DNA from 3 places in the Brevibacillus sp. SAFN-007a genome. Region 1 is predicted to be linked to each of the others. Evidence: predicted binding sites of a transcription regulator. Region 1 holds the regulator's gene; each other region holds the start of a gene.

The links. The regulator LexA, encoded in region 1, represses DNA repair genes until DNA is damaged. The targets are predictions, from matches to a motif close to CGAACATATGTTCG.
Region 2: the regulator LexA is predicted to act here: its motif matches at 873-886, upstream of ACTHO6_RS07725 (WYL domain-containing protein).
Region 3: the regulator LexA is predicted to act here: its motif matches at 1,204-1,217, upstream of ACTHO6_RS16235 (YolD-like family protein).

The regions. Positions count from the first base shown of each region.
Region 1 covers NZ_JBQCKK010000007.1:119,956-122,221, reverse strand. Annotated here, with positions in the region: gene ACTHO6_RS10810 (DUF4269 domain-containing protein) at 1-39, opposite strand, end outside; gene ACTHO6_RS10805 (DUF456 domain-containing protein) at 147-632, shown strand; gene lexA (transcriptional repressor LexA) at 758-1,381, opposite strand; gene yneA (cell division suppressor protein YneA) at 1,727-2,068, shown strand; gene ACTHO6_RS10790 (DUF896 domain-containing protein) at 2,161-2,266, shown strand, end outside.
Region 2 covers NZ_JBQCKK010000004.1:213,928-216,193, reverse strand. Annotated here, with positions in the region: gene ACTHO6_RS07730 (MFS transporter) at 1-691, shown strand, start outside; gene ACTHO6_RS07725 (WYL domain-containing protein) at 976-1,200, shown strand; gene ACTHO6_RS07720 (hypothetical protein) at 1,318-1,569, shown strand; gene rsgA (ribosome small subunit-dependent GTPase A) at 1,821-2,266, shown strand, end outside.
Region 3 covers NZ_JBQCKK010000016.1:68,394-70,659, forward strand. Annotated here, with positions in the region: gene ACTHO6_RS16225 (hypothetical protein) at 1-298, opposite strand, end outside; gene ACTHO6_RS16230 (hypothetical protein) at 441-683, opposite strand; gene ACTHO6_RS16235 (YolD-like family protein) at 902-1,186, opposite strand; gene ACTHO6_RS16240 (DUF4231 domain-containing protein) at 1,374-1,916, shown strand; gene ACTHO6_RS16245 (PGDYG domain-containing protein) at 1,906-2,109, opposite strand; gene ACTHO6_RS16250 (TIR domain-containing protein) at 2,163-2,266, shown strand, end outside.

The DNA.
Region 1 (2,266 bases):
CCAGTTTCGCGTCATGGATAGCCCTCGTTTCCTTGTCATTTACAGCTCCTCCCCAACGCCTCAACGACTTCACGCATTCACGGAAAGAAACGTGCAACTTGAATCGGCTGTTTCTCGTAATACGTATGTGAGAGGAGTGCATGGAGATGGATATTTTCCTTTGGATCATCGTGTTGTTGCTTTTCGCGCTGAGTATCGCCGGTATATTCTTGCCGGTCTTACCGGATACGATTTTGCTGTGGGCAGGCTTTTTGCTCTACCACTTTTTCATAGCCGATCCGGGAGCGGGGCTGCCAGCGTCTTTCTGGTGGGGGATGGTGGTGCTCAGTATCCTGCTGTACGGGGCCGACCTGCTGACCAACATGTTTTTCGTGAAAAAATACGGGGGCTCCAAATGGTCTTCGGTGGCTGCGGCCGCAGGGATTTTTCTCGGGATCTTTGTGTTTCCGCCGTTCGGGATGCTGCTTTTGCCGTTTGTGCTGGTGGTGTTGGTAGAACTGTTCGGGCAAAAGCAGCCGCTGGAAAAAGCGGTCAAGGCAGGCTTCGGCTCGCTGATCGGCTTTTTGGGCAGCGCGGTCGTCAAAGCCGTATTGCAGGTGGGCATGATCGTCTGGTTTTTCCTCGCCAGATAAAAAAGAGAGACGAAAAAGGACAGCGAGGGCTGTCCTTTTTTCATGTGATCCCGTATCGATGCAACGAAGGCTGCGCCAAGCGATTGGGAGCAGCCGGGTTTTCGAAAGCGCATGGGCGAGAACGATTAGTGGATGAGACGATAGACGCCAATGACTTTACCGAGAATGGTGACGTTGTCCAAAATGATCGGTTCCATCGTGGCGTTTTCCGGCTGGAGGCGGAAGTGGTTTTTCTCCTTGAAGAAGCGCTTGACGGTCGCTTCGTCTTCTTCTGTCATGGCGACAACGATGTCGCCGTTGTTGGCGACGTGCTGCTGGCGCACGATCACGTAGTCGCCGTCCAGAATGCCGGCGTCGATCATGCTGTTCCCGGAAACCCGCAGCATGTACACCTTGTCTGAAGTCACGATATTTTCTGGAAGCGGGAAGTACTCCTCGACATCCTCGATCGCGGTAATCGGTTGTCCGGCGGTTACTTTCCCGATGACAGGGACGCGAACGACAGCGTCCTCGAAGTTGTCCTGAAAGCGGTCTTCCTCAGACAATAGTTCAATGGCGCGCGGCTTGGTCGGGTCGCGGCGGATCAGCCCCTTCTTTTCCAGACGCGCCAGATGGCCGTGCACAGTGGAGCTGGAGGCAAGTCCGACAGCTTCGCCAATCTCGCGGACGGATGGCGGATAGCCTTTATCCCGGACTTCCTTACGAATGAATTCGATGATGGCTTGTTGTCTGCTGGATAGTTTTGACATTGAGAGACACCCCTGATTTCTCGAACATATTTTCCTATATTATACCATGGGAGCCTGCGTTCGACAAACATAAGTTCGATTCGGAGGCGAACAGGATTTTTTGATCGGGTGGAGGCAGGCGATTCGACATCGCTTGCGAATTGTGGCGGATGGGCGAGTAGCGGTCGCCGCAAGCACCTTCAGCACCGTACTGCCGGGTGCCATCCCGACGTGAGCCGACTGCATACAGCCGCTAAAGAAGCAAAGGGGGAAGGCGGACGGTTTGGGGATTGACATGAACGTATGTTCCCCTATAAGATAGGAGTACGAACAAACAGAACGTACGTTTGCAGGAGGTCATCGTTTATGAAGGCAATGTCGATCCCGAACGGTTTGGAGAAAAAACAGCCGCGTCGTGCCCGTCTTGGTATTACGAGAGGACAAGCCCTTTTGTTTTTGCTTACGTTTTCTCTCTTTTTTTACTTGCTGACCGAACTGGTGTTTGCTTCCTCTGCGCAAAAGGAGCCGCCCAAAGGAAAAGAAGTGACGGTTCGTTCCGGCGACAGTCTTTGGACGATCGCCGTGCGCCATCAGCGGTCAGAAAAGGTCGATGTGCGCGATCTGGTTCTCGATATTAAAAGCGCGAACAACCTCGACAGCAATCTGATTTACCCGGGGCAGACCTTGTTCATTCCGGAAACCGACTGATTCGGGTGCTTCCTAAGCGCCCGCCATCTTGCCAGTTCTGCCTGATATGATATAATAGAGCGGCATTACTACAGAGTGGGAGGAGCCGGAACGTGGTATCTGACGCGGAAATTAAACGAATCAACGAGCTGGTCAAGAAATCTCGCGAGATCGGCTTGACCGAAGAGGAAAAGCAGGAGCAGAAGGCTCTGCGCCAAA
Region 2 (2,266 bases), on a different contig from region 1:
GACTGGCGTGGTGGCGGATACCTACGGCCGCCGCCTGTCTCTTGTGATCGGGATGTTTTTGCTGGGGACGGCGTTTGTTCTGCAAGGTATTTTGCCTGCCATTGACGGGGTGTTGCCGTTTGTCTCCGCGTTTATGTGGGTGCTGGTTGCCCAGGTCTTGTTCGGCGTGGGGGACACATTCGTCAGCGGGGCCGATACGGCCTGGATTGCGGACGAGGTAGGGGAAGACAAGCTCGGGAGTATCTTCATGCGGGCGAAGCGCTACGCTTTGCTGGCGAATATGCTCGGCATCGGGCTGAGCGTGTGGCTGTCCACGCTGGCTCCACACTTGCCCTATCTGGTCGGGGGCTTGATGTACCTGGGGCTTGGCGTGTTTTTGAGTGTGTTCATGCAGGAGACGGGCTTTACGCCCAAGCAGAGGGAGCGAGGCGCTTCCCATTGGCGGGAAATGGCCGAGACGTGGCTGTCGGGCGCGCGCGTCATTCGCGGGCAACCGATCTTGCTGGTGATTTTGCTCGTGACGCTGTTTACGGGTGCGGCTTCCGAGGGATACGACCGTTTGTGGGAAGCGCACTTGATTTCGGAGATTGGCTTTCCGCAGTTGGCGGGCATTTCCATGGCGATATGGTTCGGCATCATCGCCGCCCTGTCGATTCTGGCGGTGTTCGGGCGGGTGCTGCGCAAGCGCTGAGCGAGTTTGCTACGGAGTCATACAGGCACGTGTTCCTTCGGGGATGCGTGTCTTTTTTATCGGTACCCGCGTGCGATCGGTGCCTCGCTTCTGCTGGAAAAATGCCCGCCAAATGCCGCTGCAAAAAACGGAAACAGCCCCGTAACGAGCGAGGCTTCGAACAGGGAAAAAAATCAATTTGCGAACAAGTGTTCTCTTGTGATAGGATATCATCAACAGCAGCTGGGCATGAGCATAGGCGGTACGTCCGTTCAGCCATGCCTATGCATAAGGCGGTGACAGCTTTGGTCTTGGCGGATTTGAAAAAGTACCGAGACAGGCGGCAGGCGGTTGCGATCATTTACTTGAACAAGCGAGGTCAGACGAGCAGACGAATCATCCGGATTCTTTTGCTGGATGAGGAGGCCGGACGGCTCAAGGCGTACTGCTATACGCGAAAAGCTTGCCGGGTGTTTGCGATTGCCGGCATTTTGGCGCTCGTGCCCGTTGCCGGGCAGTTTGCTGGATGACACGAAAGAGCCAGGGAAGCTAGCCAGTCGGGGCAGCTTGCAGCAAGCAGCCCTTTTCCCGATTCGGGTTTTCGGGAGGTGGCGGCCAGCTTGTGGTAGAATGAGAATGTACAGCTTATGTATTCCAAACGGATGGAGAGGACGTGGACGCTGATGGAATACGTGATTCTCGTCGTTGTTTTGCTTGTCGTCGCCGTGATTCTCTTTTCGTCCAAGGCCGCAAGAGGTGGTAGCAGACGCTCTCATTCATCCTCCTCTGACAGCGGCGGCGCATTCTACGTGGACAGCAACCATCGCACGTACGATTCCGATGGAGCTGGAACCGGCCATGACAGTGGCGGCGGAGACAGCGGGGGCGGAGGAGATTAGGGCTTTGTTCCATGCCGCCTGATGTGTTACAATGATTGGGAAAATCTTGATTCCAAACCAATGATGGTGCGGACTTGAAAAAGGAGAGATGTTTTTATGGCAAACATCAAATTCGTACAGAGTGTAGGAATGACCGTCGCAGGAATCCTCCTTTCAAGCGAACAGTAGCACCGTTCAAAAAATCGAGGATTCGACTGCGACTGGTTTTGGCGTAGAGCCAATCGAATAACCATTTGCAGGAGGAATCCGTCTTGAATCATGCAACCCATCCATTTATTTTGCAACCATGGGGCTGGAATGAGCATTTTGCCGCTCTGTTCGCCCCTTATGCCGAGCAAGGCTACAGCGTGGGAAGAGTCATGCTGGAACATAAACGTATCTATCGTCTGGTGAGCGAGCACGGCGAGCTTCTGGGCGAAGTTACAGGCAAGCTGCGCTATGAGGCGACTGGCCGCGAAGACTATCCGGCCGTAGGAGACTGGGTCGTCATCAAGGCACGTCCCGAGGAAAAGAAAGCCTCGATCCATGCGCTTTTGCCGCGCAAGAGCAAGTTTTCCCGCAAGGTTGCGGGGTACAGCGTCGAAGAGCAGATTGTCGCGGCCAACGTCGATACCGTCTTTTTGGTCAATGCCGTAAACAACGATTTTAACCTGCGCAGAATGGAGCGCTATCTCATCCTCGCCTGGGAAAGCGGAGC
Region 3 (2,266 bases), on a different contig from region 1:
GCCACTCCATATACGAAATCATCTGTCCGGGATCAAGCCTTGATTCTTTGGTGTAAATTTTATCTGGGGGCCCTATCTGAGATGTCAAAAATACGAGTAAGTTGTCGAACTGTTGGTAATCACCGTTACCAACCGAAATTTTCAATATTTTTCGGTTGTAAGTAACAACGTACGTGGTCCCAGTACTCTCATCTACAAATTGTGCTATCGCTTCTGGTTTTTTAAAAACAACAATAATGGCTCCCATGATCCTACTTCTTACATCCATTGAATCTAATGAGGTAAGTACATTTGACACGTTGCTCTCCCCTTTATGGAATTACGTCAATGATTGCATCCATCTGAATCCACCGGCTCTCCTCATCGTTCACCAGTTTAACCCGTCGGCTGTTTTGATCCATCCACTTGATCACGCCCCACATGCTGCGCAGTTCTTCTGTCTATTTTGCTCGCCATGGATGATGGACTCCCCTTTCCCATGCTTCCAGCAGTTCGATTTTATCTGGCTGCATGCGGTCCCAATTGATATATTCTTCTCGTTTCAAGACTTCCAAAACCTCCATGATTCCGCCCCGGGATCTCCCGGTTTTGATGCACAGTTCATCTACCGTTGGTGTCCGGCGACGGCCGGCAGAATAGTTGCCGATGATACGCAGGACCTGCCTTTCGATATCAGACAGCATGTCGGGTCACCACCGGGGCGACTGCGAGGATGTTGGCGATTGTAAAGACGCGTTTTGCTTGCCGAGTGAAGCAGTAAGCTTTGACGCGGTTACCGGTTATTGCGTGCAGACGTAAGGTTCGTTTGCTCGTCTGGCCGCGACGATCTATGTAGATAATCTCCACCAGCTGGCCAGCATTGAGGTATCGTTGTAGTTCACGGTGCATACTCATCACCCGTTCAATTTGTTGATACACGGACAATCTTTGCAACGTCGATCCAGACACTACCGTGTATGTTCTCCAGTCGAATGCGGCGATTGGATGTGTCAATTTTCTGCACAACGCCGCATACTTCCCGAATCTCCCCAAGCTTCTCTTTGACCTTCACTGGATGCCACCAGCGCACGGTGACGGTTTTACCCTCTTTCTGACTCTCCGTGATCATGTAGCCATACTCCATCAGTTCGTCTTCGTCGACATCAGGACGTTTCACCAGTGTGGTTTCGTCAATAAGCAAAGCCATGACGGCACCTCCAAACAAGAACATTTGTTTGTATTTTACAAGAACATTTGTTCTTGTTTCAAGACAAAAAACTTGTGAATTGGGATAAAATTTTCACATCGAAAAGAAAGTCCTTTGTGAACAGGGTGTCATTTCCCTACCAAAGATATTCCATATATCGCCAAAAAAGGGCTTATGGTGTAAAATTATGTCGGAGGATGGTCATGAGAATGCTCTTAAGACCTATTACAAAGGAGGGATATATATAAGCGAAACTGTACAAAAGGGGCAGATTGAAGAGTATGTTTCGATGCCAGTGCATGACTACATCAAAACAAGGCTTGATGACCAAATAACTTGGTATGACAACAAAAGCATATCCGCTCAACGGAAATATAAACGTCTCCAAGGAGCCGAAATTGTCTTGGCTGCTATGATCCCATTTCTCAGTGGATATGCTGACAAGCACTGGTCCATTCCTTTTGCGATTTCCTTAATGGGAACACTTGTTGTGATTATCGCCGCACTCACTAGGCTAGGCAAATACCATGAAAACTGGATCGAGTATCGATCTATTTGTGAGTTGCTTAAGCACGAAAAATATTTATACCTGACTGGTACAAGCCCATATGAAGAAAGAAACTTTCAGCTCCTGGTTCAAAGAGTCGAAAGTTTCATTTCTTCCGAAAATTTTAACTGGTCGCAACTTGCTACCTCTACCGATGAGAAGAAAAAGCATATCAATCGTTAACTTTCTCATAAGTTTGCTCAAAGATTTCAGGTTTGCAAGGATACTGCTCACCCGCAACTCCAGTAATGACCCAGTCTCCCGGTTCAGCCTTCATTAAGCCTTCCAGAGTTTGAATGGTCACTGCCGTAGTGGTTTGATAGGCTTCTATTGTTACTGGCTTTTTGCGGTACTTACCTGCATTTAATTTTCCCATATACCATCCCTCCAATATGAAAAAAACTTTAAAAGTAAGGAGAGTGATGCACGATGGCAAAAACATACAACATTTTCATTAGTCACGCATGGAAGTATTCCGAGCACTATAATAAAGTGGTTCAGTGGCTTAATGAAGCCCAGTCAGAAGGTACCTT